DNA from 2 places in the Synechococcus sp. Minos11 genome. Region 1 is predicted to be linked to the other one. Evidence: predicted binding sites of a transcription regulator. Region 1 holds the regulator's gene; the other holds the start of a gene.
What was found. The regulator NtcA, encoded in region 1, controls nitrogen genes in cyanobacteria. The targets are predictions, from matches to a motif close to GTANCNNNNGNTAC.
Positions count from the first base shown of each region.

Region 2: a site for NtcA is predicted at 3,094-3,107, ahead of SynMINOS11_RS12505 (ferredoxin--nitrite reductase). Genes of this name have one in related genera too.

Region 1 is NZ_CP047953.1:2,084,471-2,092,209, reverse strand. Features, by position in the region: gene SynMINOS11_RS11840 (PilN domain-containing protein) at 1-646, shown strand, start outside; gene SynMINOS11_RS11835 (hypothetical protein) at 643-1,347, shown strand; gene SynMINOS11_RS11830 (pentapeptide repeat-containing protein) at 1,295-2,071, opposite strand; gene cobD (threonine-phosphate decarboxylase CobD) at 2,128-3,219, shown strand; gene thyX (FAD-dependent thymidylate synthase) at 3,245-3,967, shown strand; gene dcd (dCTP deaminase) at 3,971-4,564, opposite strand; gene SynMINOS11_RS11810 (cob(I)yrinic acid a,c-diamide adenosyltransferase) at 4,558-5,100, opposite strand; gene ntcA (global nitrogen regulator NtcA) at 5,280-5,954, shown strand; gene SynMINOS11_RS11800 (DUF3084 domain-containing protein) at 6,017-7,141, shown strand; gene SynMINOS11_RS11795 (polyamine oxidase) at 7,138-7,563, shown strand; gene SynMINOS11_RS11790 (DUF3146 family protein) at 7,541-7,739, opposite strand, start outside.
Region 2 is NZ_CP047953.1:2,222,054-2,229,792, reverse strand. Features, by position in the region: gene SynMINOS11_RS12520 (hypothetical protein) at 1-279, opposite strand, end outside; gene SynMINOS11_RS12515 (formate/nitrite transporter family protein) at 283-1,164, opposite strand; gene SynMINOS11_RS12510 (ferredoxin--nitrite reductase) at 1,222-1,356, opposite strand; gene SynMINOS11_RS12505 (ferredoxin--nitrite reductase) at 1,438-2,985, opposite strand; gene SynMINOS11_RS12500 (hypothetical protein) at 3,388-4,014, shown strand; gene cobA (uroporphyrinogen-III C-methyltransferase) at 4,011-4,823, shown strand; gene speB (agmatinase) at 5,015-6,205, shown strand; gene SynMINOS11_RS12485 (hydrogenase maturation nickel metallochaperone HypA) at 6,210-6,611, shown strand; gene hypB (hydrogenase nickel incorporation protein HypB) at 6,642-7,340, shown strand; gene SynMINOS11_RS12475 (ABC transporter substrate-binding protein) at 7,376-7,739, shown strand, end outside.

The DNA of each region.
Region 1 (7,739 bases):
CGCCCAGTTGGGGGTCCCGGCTGATCGCATGATTGCCGTGCGGCCACTGCTGATTCGTGGTGGCGTGGTCGGATTGGCCTGCGTCGGTGTGGTCGCCCTGGCTGGCGTGTGGCTGAGCTGGCGCCAGTCCCAGCTGCAGCAGCAGGTCAGCCAGTTGCAGCCAACGGCCTCGGCCAGTGAAGCGTTGGGTCAACAAGCCGAGGGGGTGGGGCGCCAAGCGCAGCGTCTGAAAGCCGCTAACACGCAGTTAGCCGAAGCCTTGGTCTCGGTTCCCTCCAGTTCGGCTTGGCTCACGGCCTTGGCCCAAGAGGTGCCAGCCGGGCTGCAGCTCACCAGTGCGGTTAGTGAAGATCGCCTGCTCAAGCTGGAGGGCGAAGCCACCGATCCCAATGGCTTTGTTCGGATCAATGGGTTGCAGTTGGGGCTGCAGCAGTCGCCGCTGTTTGTGCCATCCAGCATTCAGGTGCAAGAGGCCAAGCGCAGGGATGCCGGCCAAGCTGAGCCATCAAGCAGCATTCGCTTTCGCCTGGAAGCGCAGTTCGGCAGCAGGATCCCGTTGCTCGATGGGGCGCAGTTGCAGGCCCTGCAGGCCCAAGGCATGGCCTACCGGTTAGCGGTGATTGAACAGTTGGGGGTGCTGCCATGACGAACTTTCAGGCCCAACCGCCGAGCCGCTTCGGCATCACGCCAGAGCGCCTGGTGTTGGTGTTGCCGGCCCTGGCGGGAGGCTTAGTGGCCGCAGGACTGGCGTTGGCATGGCTGTTGCCCGCTTGGCAGCGCAACGGAGCTCTTGACCAGCAACGCCAGTTGCTCAAGAGCCAAGGAGAGGCATTGGCAGCCAACCGTGCCCGGCTAGGCCGCTCGCGCCAGGGCCTGCAACAGGCTGAGGCTGATCAGCGCAAGCTGCTGCAGATCGTGGCGGGCACCGATCAGCTCGACACCCTGCTGGCCCAATTGGCGGTGGAAGCGGCTGCTGCTGGCGTCACGCTTGAGAGCTATGAGCCTCAGGTGCCGCCGCCAGCGCCCAGCTCCAAGCGCAGCAACACCAAAGGCAACGAGGCGCCCCCAAGTGATCCTTTGCTCGTTGATGGCGCGCTGGTCAAACGCGAGCAGCTGGTGATGGCCTCCGGGGCATTCCCACAACTGCTGGTCTTTTTGCGCCGCATCGAGAGTCTTTCGCCCTTAGCGGTGCTCAGGGATCTGAATCTCTCGCACCCGGCCCCGGCTGGAGATGGTGAGGATTCGGCCGAGCCCACTGTCCTCAAGTTCAACTTGAGCGTTTACAGCCGCGCCCCTAAAGAAGACCTGGCCCCATCAACTTCAGGGCGTAAGGAGCCAGCTGCTTAAACAGTCCTGCCGCACCGCCCAAGATCGCGCTGCCCCAGCCATTGCCATTGGGCTTTTTGGGGTTGTCGCGCAGCTGCTGGGCCGCCTTGTCCAGCTGATCGGCTAGATCGTCGTTGCCTCCTTGGCGGTAGAGACGGCCGGCCTGCTGCAGATCCGCAGCGGCCTCCAGCTCACGGCCCTGTTCGCCGCGGGAGATGCCGCGGGCGAGCCAGCTGATGGCGGCTTGGGGTCGCCGGCCGATGGCGGCACTAAAGCGCTGTTCTGCTTCTGGATGACGACCTTTCAGCGCCTCTTCCACGCCACTGTTGTGGAGATCGGCATAGCTATTGGCCCCTGTTGGAACCCCTTGCGCTCCTTGCCAGTGGCTCGTGCTGAGGGCGCCAGGATCCAACTTGGCGCCAGTCAGATCGCTTTGGCGTAGGTCACTGCCGCTGAGTTGGGCACCGCGCAGATCAGCCCGGCTGAGGTCGGCTCCCAGCAACACCGCCTGGCGCAAATCGGCATTCCGCAGATCGGCTCCGCGCAGCGTCGCCCGGCTCAAGTTGGCTCCCTGCAGTTGGGCCTGTTGCAACTGTGCGCCGCTGAGCTCGGCGTGCACCAAATCGGCATTGTTGAGCTCGCAGCCTTGGCAGCTCTTGTCTTCCAGGAGCTGCTGAAGATCCTGCAGCTCGGCTGCGGCGATGGGTGTTGCCAGCAGCAACAGGGTGGCCAGGGGCCGCAGCATGGGGGTTGTGTTGCTGCTCCGTTTTATCGGTCCTAGAGCTGGGTCACCATGGGGCGATGGCACAAGTTCCGCCACGCCATGGCGGCAACCTGCAGCAAGCAGCGTTGCGCCTGGGCTGCGCCCCAGAGCAGGTGTTGGATTTCAGCGCCTCGTTGGTGCCCTTTGCGCCACCGGCAGCCGTTCGGCGCAGCCTGCGCCAGGCCCTGGCTCTGCAGGTGTATCCCGATCGCAGCTACAGCGCCTTGCGCCAGGCCATCGCCCTGAGGCATCAGGTGCCTGCTGATGCAGTGCTCCCCGGCAATGGGGCCGCTGAGTTGTTCACCTGGGCTGCCAGAGATGCTGCCGCCTTGGGGCTGAATCATTTGCCGGCTCCTGGATTTGCCGATTACGAGCGCGCCTTGCGTTGTTGGGGAGGCCGCTGGCAGCACGAGCATCTGCAGCTCCCCCATCAACAAGTAGGCCCACAAGAGCTACCCGAGGCGTTTCGATCGCAGTTGGCCCACTTGCAGGGGCCCCTGTGGCTCACCAATCCCCATAACCCAACCGGTCAGCTCTGGAGCCAGGAGTCGTTGCTGGCGTTGTTGGAGCGCGTGCCGCTGTTGGTCGTTGATGAGGCTTTTTTGCCTCTGGTGCCTGGTGGTGAGCAGCACTCCTTAGTGCAGCTGGCTAGCCAGCACCCTCGCCTGGTGGTGATTCGCAGCCTCACCAAGCTGTTTGGAATCGCTGGGCTGCGCCTGGGCTACGCCATTGCTGAGCCCCAGCGTCTGCAGCGCTGGAGCCAGTGGCGCGATCCTTGGCCCGTCAATGGCTTGGCCGCCGCCGCCGGTGAACGGTTGATGGCCGATGCCGCTTGGACCAAAAAGGTGCAGGCCTGGGTCGCGACAGAACGGCCCTGGTTGGTTGATCAATTGGTGCGGCGTGGTTGGCAGGTGAGCCCCAGCAGTTGCAATTTCCTGTTGGTGCAGCGCGGCCACGCGTTGGAGAACTGGCGCCAAAGGCTTGAGCAGCAGCACCGCATCTTGGTGCGCGATTGCCGCAGCTTTATTGGCCTCGATGAGCGTTGGTGGCGTCTGGCCCTGCTGGACCGGCGCCGGAACCGGCGATTGCTGCGCGCTCTTGATCAGGTGCAAGCGACCGATCGCGCTTAAGGTCCCTGCCAGAACGTGCCATGGCATGGACCGCTTCCGGGTTGATTTAATCGCTGCCACTCCGAATCCTCAGCGCTGCATTTACGCGGCGATGCACCAGGACTATTCCGAGGGCTATGTGGTGGCCGATCAAGCCCAGTGGCCTGATGAGGCAAGGGCTGGTGAGGTTTGCGTCAAGCGCCTGCTCTCTGGCGAGCGCGGCCATTACGGACCGCTGGAGCATGCGCAGATCGTTTTGAACGTGGGTTGGTTCCCCCATTCGGTGATGCAACAGGCCCGCACCCACCGGGTCGGCGTCAGCTTTGATGTGCAATCGATGCGCTACACCGGCGATCGGATCTGCCGTGCCGCCAAAGGTGAGCTGGATCTTGAAGAGGTGTTCTACCTGCGCCCCGTTGGCAGCTACAGCGATCGCCAGGGCAAGAAGTACCAATACACCAAGGAGGAACGGGGTAAAGACCTCGAGCACTGCCGCCGCTCAGCGGAGCGGTATGCCGAAATGCTGGAAGCGGGCTTTGCCGAAGAGCATGCCCGCGGCATCTTGCCGTTCGATTATCGCCAGCATTTTGTGGTGAGCTTCACGCTCAGGGCGTTCCTGCATTTCATGGATCTACGCGCCAAGCTCGACGCCCAAGAAGAGATTCGCCAGATGTGCGATCTGATGTGGCCCCACATGGTGCAGTGGGCCCCTGAGATCGCCGCTTGGTATGAGAAAAGTCGTCTTCACAAGGCGCGCTTGGCGCCCTGAGAATCAGATCCGAGCCAAGGTGACGCGTTCGGGTTGGTGCTGGTATTTGCCGGAGCGGTCTTTGTAGGTGGTGTCGCAGGGATCACCTTCAAAGAACAGCAGCTGGCAGATGCCCTCGTTGGCATAGATGCGGCAGTCAGCACCTGAGCTGTTGCTGAACTCCAAGGTGAGATGCCCTTCCCAGCCGGCTTCAGCTGGGGTGGTGTTCACAATGATGCCGAGGCGGGCATAGGTGCTCTTGCCCAGGCAAATCACGGTGATGTTCTCGGGCACCTTCATCTTTTCCAAGGCAACACCGAGCCCATAGGAATGGGCCGGGAGGATGAAGTAGCTGCCGTCCTCGTCACTCTGCATGGGAGCGGGCTCAAGGTTGGCGGGGTTAAACCGCTTGGGGTTCATCACCGTGCCAGGCACATGGCGGAAGATCAGAAATTCCTGGGGCGATAGGCGCAGGTCGTAGCCATAGGACGAGCAACCAAAGCTGAGCACTGCGCTGCTGCGGTTCTCAGGATCGAGATGGCGCACCAAGGTGGGCTGGAAGGGTTCCAGGAGCCCATGCTCAGCTTGTTCGTTGATCCAGCGATCGTTCTTCAGCATCGGTCGCGGCGCAGTTCGGTGACTTGATCGGCCATTGCCATTACAGGCTCCGGCACGGCAGGTCCGGTCAGGATCACATCCATTCGCCCCGGACGGGTCTGCAGGGTGCTGATCACAGCATTGGCATCCAGTAAGCCGTAGTCCAACGCGAGCCCGAGCTCATCAAGAACCACAAGATCGGGCGCTTCTTCCAGGATTTGACGCTGGGTTTCTTGCCACAGCTCCTGCACGGCTTGCTTGTCGTCTGCGCTGTGGTCGGCCTGCAGGCAGCTCGTCACAGCAGGGCGCAGCCAAGTGAGGCGCCCACACATCTGCACCGGTTGATGGGGGCCTTGATCAACGCCGCCGCGCAGGAATTGGCAGATCAGCACGCGGCTGCCGAGGCCCGCGGAGCGCAGGGCTTCGCTGAACACGCTGGCAAAACTGCCGCGAAAGCTGGCGGTGTGGACCTGCAGCAGGCCTTCGGGCTCGCGAACCACCAGCCGCAAGGGTGCTGTGGACGGCCTGTGGTGGCGTTCAGCAACGCGGCTGAGCATGGGCCGTCTAAAGCGGGGTGCTCCTGAATGTAGCGGCGAAAAATCACGAATCAAGTGTCTGGCACCACCAGTAGTGTGAATGTCTGTACTACAGCTGATCGCGACCAGGCCGGACGGTGTTCATTGCTACAAGCACTGTCAAGCCGGCTCTTTACCTTCCTTGAACCGGTACGCGCTTCATGGTCAGCGTTTCGCCAGCGCCCAACCCCCAGCCCACCTTGCAAGAGGTGATGCGCTCGCTTGCTGGCAGTGCTGCTGAGTCGGTTGAACGCGGCAAGACAATCTTTTTCCCAGGCGATCCCGCCGAGCGCATGTATCTGCTGCGCCGCGGGGCTGTGCGCCTGTCCCGCGTCTACGAATCTGGTGAAGAGATCACCGTGGCGCTGTTGCGGGAGAACAGCATTTTTGGCGTTCTGTCGCTTTTAACCGGCCAAAAGTCTGATCGCTTTTATCACTCGGTTGCCTTCACGCGCGTTGAGATGCTCAGCGCTCCGGCCAGCTCCGTGCGCCGGGCCATTGAGCAGGACGCGCGGGTTGGTCTGCTGCTCTTGCAGGGTCTGTCCTCGCGAATCCTGCAGACCGAAACCATGATCGAAACGCTCACCCACCGCGACATGTCATCGCGCTTGGTGAGTTTTTTGCTGGTGCTTTGCCGCGACTTTGGCGTGCCTTCCAGTCAGGGCATCACCATTGATTTGAAGCTCTCGCATCAGGCGATCGCTGAAGCGATTGGCTCCACGCGGGTCACGATCACCCGTTTGCTGGGTGATTTGCGCTCCGCTGGTTTGCTGGAAATTGAGCGCAAGCGCATCACCGTGTTTGACCCCATTGCGTTGGCCAAACGGTTCAGCTGACCGTTGCTTGAAACGCTCGCCTCAGGCCTCGGCGATACTGACCCCACTGTTCTTCTGGCGCTGTGAGCGGCTGGCTGCTGATCCTGGCCGTTCTGGTGCTCGGAGGAGTGCTGTCGACTCTTGGCGACCGCCTTGGTAGCCGCATCGGGAAAGCGCGGCTGAGCTTGTTTCAGATGAGGCCACGCCGCACGGCTGTGGTGATCACGGTGCTCACAGGCAGCTTGATTAGTGCCCTCACCCTCGGGTTGATGGTGGCCGTTAGTGAACGTCTGCGCGTGGGTCTTTTTCAGCTTGATGAGCTGGAAACGCGTTTGCGTTCATCACGCAAGTCGCTGCAGCTGAGCCTCAAACAGCTCGATCAAAATCAAGCGGAACTGGCCCAGGCGCGCTCGGATCGGGCTGCGGCCGAGCAACAGCTGGCTCCTTTAAAAAAGCAGCGCCAGGAGCTAGAGGCTGAGCGCGACCGGCTGGGCCAAGACGTGGCGGCCCGCGATGAGGAGCTGCGCCAGTTGCAGCAACGCACCCGCCGCAGCCAGCAGGAATTGCGCCAGCTGGAGCGCAACGTTTTGGATTTGCGCAGCGGTGATGTGGTGCTCAGCACCGGGCAGCCGCTCACCATGGCCAAGGTGGCGATCCCCAAGCCTGAGTTGGCGCGCCAAGCCACTGAAGATGTCTTGCGTCAGGCCAATGTGCAGGCTTATCAGCGGGTTCTCCCTGGCCAAAAGCCTGAGCAGCAACTGCTGTTGATCCCCCGCAGTGAGGTGATCAAGGTGGAGAAGGCCTTGCGCAGCGGTGGCCCCTGGGTGATCAGCATTCACTCGGCTGGCAATGTGCTGCGTGGTGAGAAGCAGGTGCTGGCTTTTGCTGATGTGCGCCGCAGCCGGCAGGTGCTGGAAGCCGGTCAAGTGCTGGCCAGCCTCAGCTTGGACCCTGAGCAAAGCTCTCAAAAACAAGTGTTTGCGCGGCTCAATCTGCTCTTGGCTGCGGCCCGCAATGAAAGCCAGCGCAATGGTGCGCTGAACCCACGGCTGCAGGTGGATCAAGACGCCCTCAACGCTTTGGCCGCCCAGTTGGTGGAGCGCGAAGGCAATCAACCGGTGCGCTTGGAGGTGGTGGCTGCGCGCGATAGCGACAGCCTCGATCCCATTGCCGTAACAGTGCGCGCCAAGGGTTTGGCTCCTCCATGAGCGGCGGCTGGGCAGCGCTGGATCCTGGACGTCAGAAGTGTGGCTTGGTGCGCACCGATGCCAGTGGAGCTGAGCTGGTTGATCTGTTGATCTGTTCCCCTAGGGAGGCCTGGGATTGGTTGCAGCACTGGCAACACCAAGCCCCCTTGCAAGGTGTGGTGCTCGGCGATGGCACCGCCAGTGGCCCATGGCAGCAGGCCTTGGCTGAGCTTGAGCCGGCTGTGCCGGTGGTGTTGCAGCCGGAGGCGGGCAGCACCTTGGCGGCGCGTGAGCGTTATTGGCAGTTGTTGCCTGCCCGGGGCTGGCAGCGGCTACTGCCCCGCGGCCTGCGGTTGCCGCCCAGGCCCGTGGATGATTTGGCGGCCATGGTGTTGCTCGAGGCCCACCTGGGGGCGCGCTTTAAAAGGCTGCCCGCACCGTGAAGCAGTAATCACCGCCGGCTTCCAGCGCGTAGTCGCTTTTGACCAAAAACCTGAGCAGGGCGTCTTGAATCAGCGCTCGCCCCAGTGATGGCTCCACCACCAGTTCGCCGCGGTCGAAGTGCCAGCGAAATTCCCAGCGAAAACCACCAGCGGCCACTTCTCCTTCCACCATCTGC
Region 2 (7,739 bases), 140 kb from region 1:
TTTGGCGTCGGGGTGATGGCAAATGCTGAGGGCTCGAATCAGCGCTGATTGGAGTCCCAGTTGTTGGCAGAGGGGCCCGATCAGCTCAAAAGCTTGAGGCCCTGCCATGCCCAAGCGCTCGCCGATGGCGAGTGCAAGGGCAGGGTCGGAAACCTTGGGCAGCAGTTCTGCAAGTTCTGCAGGGCTGAGTGGTTGGCGCCTCCACTGAGCGAGACGCTTGGACAGTTCCAGTTCCTGGTCAGGCGTCAACAGCTCAGCAGGGGCGACAACAGTCAGCATCGATCAGCGGGCGCCGAGTTCAGCAGCCAGCTCGCGCTCGAGCTTCTCGTCTTTTTCACGAGGCAGAACGTTGTCCAGCTTGGTGCGGTGGGTGCTGTAGAAGAGCATCCCGATGAACACCATGCCGCCCACAATGTTGCCGAGGGTGACAGGCAGGAAGTTCCAGAAAATCACCTTGGTGAAAGGAACCCCAGAGCCAAGGATCGGACCAGCGGTGTGCAGGAACTGATTCACAACGATGTGCTCCATGCCCATCGTTTGGAACGCGGTGATGGGCAGCCAGCAGGCCAGCAGTTTGCCGGGAACGCTTTTGCTCACCAGGGCCAGGGTCACGCCGAGGCAGACCAACCAGTTGGCTACAAGACCGCGCAGGAACGCGAGGAAAAATCCGAGGCTGCCGAGGGCTTCGTACTTCTTCTCAACGTTGAGGATGTTGAGGCTGATGATTTTTTGGGCCACTTTTTGCCACATGCCGCCATCAGCGGCAGGGTCAATCGTGCCGCCACTGGTGAGGCTGATGGCCATGATGATCGCCACCACCAGGGTGCCGATGAAGTTGCCGATCCACACCCAACTCCAGTTGCGGAAGGTGGCGCTCCAGGTGCTCTTGCCGGCCCAGGTGGCCATGGGCAGCAGCGCGAAGTTGCCGGTGACCAGCTCCATGCCGAACAGCACGATGCTGACGAAGCCAAAGGGGAAGAGCACGGAGCCGAGGAACGGCATCTTGCTCTGAATTCCAACGGTCAGGGCCAAGATCACGGCCAGGCCAAGAATGGCTCCGGAATAGAAGCCGCGGAGCAGCAGGTTCTTGACACTAACGGTGGCTTTTTTACCGCCGGCGGCAATCATGCCGTCGACGAGCTCATTGGGTAGGACGTAGTCCATTTGTGAGGCTGTAACGCTCATGGTGTTGAAGTCAGATGGTTAGTCGTGGCTCTGGTCTCAGCCGCTGATGCTGTTCATGAGCTTGGAGAAGGCGTCGTTGCCTCCTTCCGGTTTGTTGATGGCGGGTTTGTCTTTGCCACTGGTGCTGAACCAGTTGACCAAACGACTGAAGAAATCAGCTTTTTGAGCCATGGTGAGTGACGTTGAGGTGGGCGGGTGATCAAAACTCAGCGGGGCTTCAAAAGATCAGCGCCGCCACTGATTTCGACCTGATCAAGCAGCCTTGGGTTTGGCTCCGAATTGTTCAATCAGAATTTCTTTCAGTGCTGCACGCACTTCTGTGGCGGGCACACCTTTGCGATGCAATTCACCAACTTGCGGGTTGGCCCCTTGGGAGCCGCCGATGGTGATGTCGTAGCCCTCAACCATCCCTGATTCACCACGGGTTTTGGTGCCAGTCAGGCCAATGGCTCCCATGTAGGCCTGGCCGCAGGTGTTGGGGCAGCCAGTCCAGTGGATCTTGATCTCCTCTGGCAGGTGCAGCTCTTGATCCAGCTCAGCCGCTGCTGCCAGGGCTTGGTCTTTGGTGTTGGTCAGCGCAAAGCTGCAATAGGTGTTGCCGGTGCAGCTCACGGTGCCTGCCGCCAGGTGGCTGGGCTCGAGCGGGAATTTCTGCAGCAGTGGGTCGCTCTTGAAACTCTCGAGCTGGCCGCTGGGAATGCCGGTGATGATCACGTTTTGATCCTCGGTGAGGCGCACATCACCGCTGCCGTAACCCTCCGAGAGGCTGGCGAGATCTTGGAAGTCTTCGGCCTTGAGGCGGCCGACAGGAACATGCAGCCCGGCGTAGTTGAGCTCGGCCTGTTTCTGCTGATGGATCCCGTAGTGGGAGCGCGGTGTTGCATCAAACACTGAGCCCGGGTCGGGAGTGAGTGGGCCAAAACGCTCGGCGACAAGCTCGCGGAATGTTTCCAGGCCAACGGAATCCAGGTACAAACGGAACCGGCCTTTGGGGCGCTTGTCCCGTTCACCGTTATCGCGCCAGAGAGTCAGGACCGCTGCCGTCATCCGGCAGATTTCATCGGGCTTCACCCAGGCATTGAGGGGGATGGCATAGGCGTTCATCTGTGAGGAAAGAATCCCCCCGATCCAGACGCCAAAACCCATCACGCCATCGCGTTCCACCGGGTGGAAGACGATGTCGTTGTGCAGCAGAAAGTTGTCGCGGGAGCCGGCAACGGCCGTGTTCCACTTGCGCGGCAGATTCGAGAACTCAGGGTTGCCTTCGCCGTTGCTGGTTAGGAAGTTCTGCAACTCCAGGGTGTAAGGGCGCGTATCGACAATTTCCTCAGGGTCGATGCCAGCAATCGGGTTGCCAGTGACGTTCCGCGGGTTATCGAAGGCCGATTGGATGGTGTTGAGGCCAACAGCCTTCAAGCGCTCGAGGATGTCGGGCAGGTCTTCCAGCAGCACACCACGCAATTGGATGTTCTGGCGGGTGGTGATGTCGGCACTGCCGCTATCGCCGTAACGGGCAACGATGCTGCCGATGGCGCGCAACTGCTCTGCATTGAGGACCCCATTGGGAACCCTCAGGCGCAACATGAATAGCCCCGGGGTTTTGGGGCGCCAGAACATGCCGTACCACTTCAGCCGCAACTGAAGATCGGTTTCATCGACGTTCTCCCAGCCAACACGGGCGAATTCTTCGATTTCACTACCAACGAGCAAGCCATCTTTGTTGGCTTTGTTTTGCTCGATCTTGTTGAGTTTTTTGCCCTCAAGCCAACTCGGCAGGGGCTTTGCCGGTGTTGCCACCATAGTTCTGAAGCGAAATGTGAGTGTTGGAGTTCAACTCTCAGGCCGCTTCAGAATGAAAGGCACGGCTTGATGTTGTGACTACTTAATGGATTGAGCCCGCTGGAGGAAGTAACCGTTGCTACGAAACTTCGTTCAGTATTGACGGCCGATTTCTCCCAGCATGCGCACAGCTCCATGGCGCAGCATTTGCCACACCTTGGACATGGCCGCGAAATCGGCATCAAGTTCGCTCTGCCAATCACCGTGATGAGCTCGACGCTCACGGCGTCGCTCTGGGGGACGGGAGTAGCTAGTCCGTCGTTCAGTCGTTCTGACGCGGCTGGAGCGTCGTGACCGTGGCAGCGCTCGTGGCGATGGCATCGTGATGGGATGGCGCAGCGAACCAGGAGTTCATCAGCTGAGGTGGCCCTTCAGTGGTGGCCGTTGTTACAGGGCCAGGCTGCGGCTGGGCCTTGGCCTCTGTTGGTGGTCGTGCATGGCCATGGCGGAGGGGCTGTTCCTGCTGTGCTGCAATCCCTGCTCGATGAGCTCGCTCAAGCCAGGGGCGCCGCGGTGTGGGTGCAGGCGTTAACAGCTGAACCCGTTGAATTACCGCCGCGTCAGAAGCTTTTGTTGGTGCCGTTGTTGTTAACGCCGGGAAGCCACGTGCGCGTTGATGTTCCGGCAATTCGCCAGCGATTGCGCGGTCTTGGCCATCATGTGATGGCCTTGCCTTTTTTGGGGGCTTGGCAGCCCTGGCTGCAGCATTTGCGCCAGTTGGGATGCGAAGCTGAACGTCAGGTGGTTGTTCATCACCCCCTTCGTCCGGGGATTGCTGACCGCTATCTGCACGTTCTTAGCCAGGAGCTTGGCCTTCCTTTGCGGAGTGCTGACACCTGTGATGCAGAGCTTGATCGGGTGTTGCCGCTTGCTTTGGCCCCCAATCGCATGACAGCCCACCTCAGTGCTCAGCAGGAGGGTGGTCTGGCTCTGCTAGAGCAACCTGCCACGCGACAATTTCTCTTCGAGCTGTTGTTGGACTTGCCATGACCACTGACACGCCCGGCATTGTTTATTTGGTGGGAGCAGGTCCTGGAGACCCTGAATTGTTGACGTTGCGGGCCCATCGTCTGCTGCAACGTTGTGATGCCTTGGTGCATGACTCCTTGGTGCCGATGGAGTTACTGGAGTTGGTTCCTGAGGGCTGCGAGATTCATCCGGTCGGCAAACGGCGCGGCCACCATTCCGTGCCGCAACCCAGCACCAATGCGTTGTTGCTGCAGTTGGCAGGGCGTTGCCGTTGTGTGGTGCGGTTGAAAGGGGGCGATCCTTTTCTGTTTGGTCGTGGTGGTGAGGAAGCCGCTTATTTGGCCAAGCGCGGTGTGCCTGTTGAGGTGGTTCCCGGGGTCACCTCCGGCATTGCGGCGCCGGCCTATGTCGGGATTCCGGTGACCCATCGCCGTGCCGGTTCATCGGTGACCTTTGTCACTGGCCACGAAGAAATTGATAAAGGCCGGCCAGCGGTGGATTGGCGCGCGTTGGCCGCTTGCAGTGATGGCCTCGTCATCTACATGGGCCTGCACAACTTGGCTCGCATCTGCGAGGAGTTGCAGGCCGGCGGACTGGCAGGAACCACGCCTGCCGCCATCATTCAGCAGGGCAGCGTGAATGGCCAAAAGCATCTGATTGCCACGCTGGAGGATCTCGCTGATGCCGCCGATGAGCAGGGTTTCAGTGCCCCGGCCATCGTTGTGATCGGTGAGGTGGTGGAGCAGCGAATCCCTGGTTGTGCGCCCATGCCAGCCCCTGTCACGATGCCGCAGCCCATAGCGCGCAGCCCTCAAAACGCCCCTGCTTAAACACTCAACAACGGGTATCGCCTGTTACCGCATTGGGGTCTATCGCAGCCGGAGATTGGATAGGCGGTTTGTGGAAACCAGCGCTCCAACCGCCCCGTCTGGGTGAGTGAGCCAACTGTTTCCAACCAGCTTTTCCGGTTCGTCGGTGGAACAAAAGCCTGGGAGACCGCACTCACTCGCACTCCCCTGCAATGACGTCCACAAGTGGCTCCCCTGGGGGCTTCGAGCGCAGCCATCCCAGTGAGGGGATGGCGGCCCTGGAAAAAGAGCAACGCCTGCCCCTCACCGGATGGCAGCAAGAGGTGGATCAGGCCAAGCGCCTGGGATTGGAAGCGGCCCACAGCATCGTGGACCGCAATATCTCCACCTTTTCTCGCGGTGAGTTGCCCCATTACGCGGGCATCAACACCTTCATGAAGGCGCCCTATCTCGAGGACGTGAACCGGGTCGGCGAATTTGACGTGGCGGTGGTGGGCATTCCCCACGATTGCGGCACCACCTATCGCCCAGGAACGCGCTTTGGGCCTCAGGGAATTCGCAGGATTTCAGCGCTCTACACCCCGTACAACTACGAGATGGGTGTGGATCTGCGCGAGCAAATCACCCTCTGTGATGTGGGTGATGTCTTCACCATCCCAGCCAACAACGAGAAAAGCTTCGATCAGATCTCCAAGGGGGTCGCCCACGTCTTTGCCAGCGGGGCTTTCCCAATCCTCTTGGGTGGTGATCACTCCATTGGTTTTCCAACAGTCCGTGGGGTTTGCCGACACCTCGGCGACAAGAAGGTGGGGATCATCCACTTCGATCGCCATGTCGACACCCAAGAGATCGATCTCGATGAACGGATGCACACCTGTCCGTGGTTCCATGCCACGAACATGGCCAACGCACCGGCTCAGAACCTGGTGCAGCTGGGGATTGGTGGCTGGCAAGTGCCCCGCGAGGGGGTGAAGGTTTGCCGTGAGCGCGGCACCAATGTGCTCACGGTCACCGACATCACCGAGATGGGTCTGGAGGCAGCCGCCCGCTATGCCATTGAACGGGCCACCGATGGCACCGATTGCGTCTACATCTCCTTTGACATCGACTGCATCGATGCCGGTTTTGTTCCAGGCACCGGTTGGCCAGAGCCAGGGGGGTTGTTGCCCCGCGAAGCCCTGAAGTTGCTCGAGCTGATCGTCCGCAATGTGCCGGTCTGTGGCCTGGAGTTGGTGGAGGTTTCCCCTCCCTATGACATCAGTGACATGACATCGCTGATGGCCGCGCGGGTGATCTGCGACACCATGGCCCACCTGGTGGTGAGCGGCCAGCTGCCCCGCAAAGAGAAGCCCAGTTGGATCAACCCCACTTGCAACATGCAGGTGGATCAGGCCTGGAGGTGATCCCATGCATGAGGTCGACATGACCAAGTGCCTGCTCCTGGCTCTTCAGCAATGGCGCGAGGAGCAGGCATCGCCTCAGGCGATGGTGGACACCATCCATTTGGATGTGGGCCGCTTCACCTGCGTTGAGCCTGAGCAGCTGCGCTTCACCTTTCAGGCGGCTGTCGCTGGCAGCTGGCTTGATGGCGCGCAGCTGCAGATCGAAGAGATCCCCTTTGTGGGTCGTTGCTTGGTCTGCAATGGCACCTACAGCCCAACTCCTGAGGGTGCTTACCGCTCTCCCTGCTGCGATCACCCTCTTGAGGAGATCGTCAGTGGCCGCGAATTGCGAATTCGCAGCATCGACTACCGCACGTCCCTTCAGAGCGCTGTTGAGTCACAAGCTCTATCGCTCCAGCGCGTCTGAAGGCAAAACAGTTCTCCAACCTCTCTTGTCATGCATTTGCCTTTAGAAGATCGCCTCGGCATGAATTTGCTGGCGGCCAATCAGCACCAAGCCGAGCACAACCGTGAGCACTTTGAGGCTTGGCAGGTGCTGGCCCTCAATGTGATGAGTAGCCCCGGGGCGGGCAAAACAGCATTGCTTGAGCGCTCCTTACCTCAGTTGGCTCAGGAGTGGTCCATGGCTGTCTTGGAAGGCGACATGACCACCCAATTGGATGCGGAGCGCTTGGAGGCTGTGGGCATTCCGGTGGTGCCGATTACCACCGGGCGCTCCTGCCATCTCGATGCCGCCATGGTCAGTGGTGGCCTGAAGTTGTTGCGTGAGCGGCTCAACCCAAATCAGCTGGATCTGCTGTGGGTTGAAAACGTGGGGAATTTGGTTTGCCCTGCTGAATTTGAAGTGGGTGAACATCACAAAGTGGCGCTTCTCAGTGTCACTGAAGGTGAGGACAAGCCGTTGAAGTACCCGCTGATGTTTCGCCAGGCTGATGTGGTCCTCATCACCAAGATTGATCTGCTGCCGTATCTGCCGGTTGAGCTTGAGACCTTTCGCCGCAACATCAACAGCATCAATCCCAAAGCCAGTGTAATTCCGGTGTCCGCTGTCACTGGTGAGGGCATCGATGTTTGGCATGCCTGGCTGCGATCGGCTCGCCAAAACACCTTGGAACCTGCTCTGGCCATGGCCTGAGCAGCGTTCTTGCGTGTTGTCCTTATTGCAGTGTCATGACCAAACAACTTCGAAATCTCTTATTTGCCGGCTTGGCGGTGGTGTTGGCTGTGGCTTGCTCCAAGCCTTCCACATCCATTGGCGGTGAGCCCATTGTTTTGGGTTACAGCAATTGGGCTGGTTGGTGGCCTTGGGCTATTGCCGTTGAGGAGAAGCTGTTTGAAAAGAATGGCGTCAATGTTGAGATGAAATGGTTTGACGGCTATGTCCAATCGATGGAAACGTTTGCCGCCGGCAAAATTGATGGCAACTCTCAAACTCTGAATGACACCATCTCCTTCTTGCCCGGAGAGAATGGCGGCGAAGTTGTTGTTCTGGTCAATGACAATTCAGCTGGCAATGATCAAATCATTGCTGATA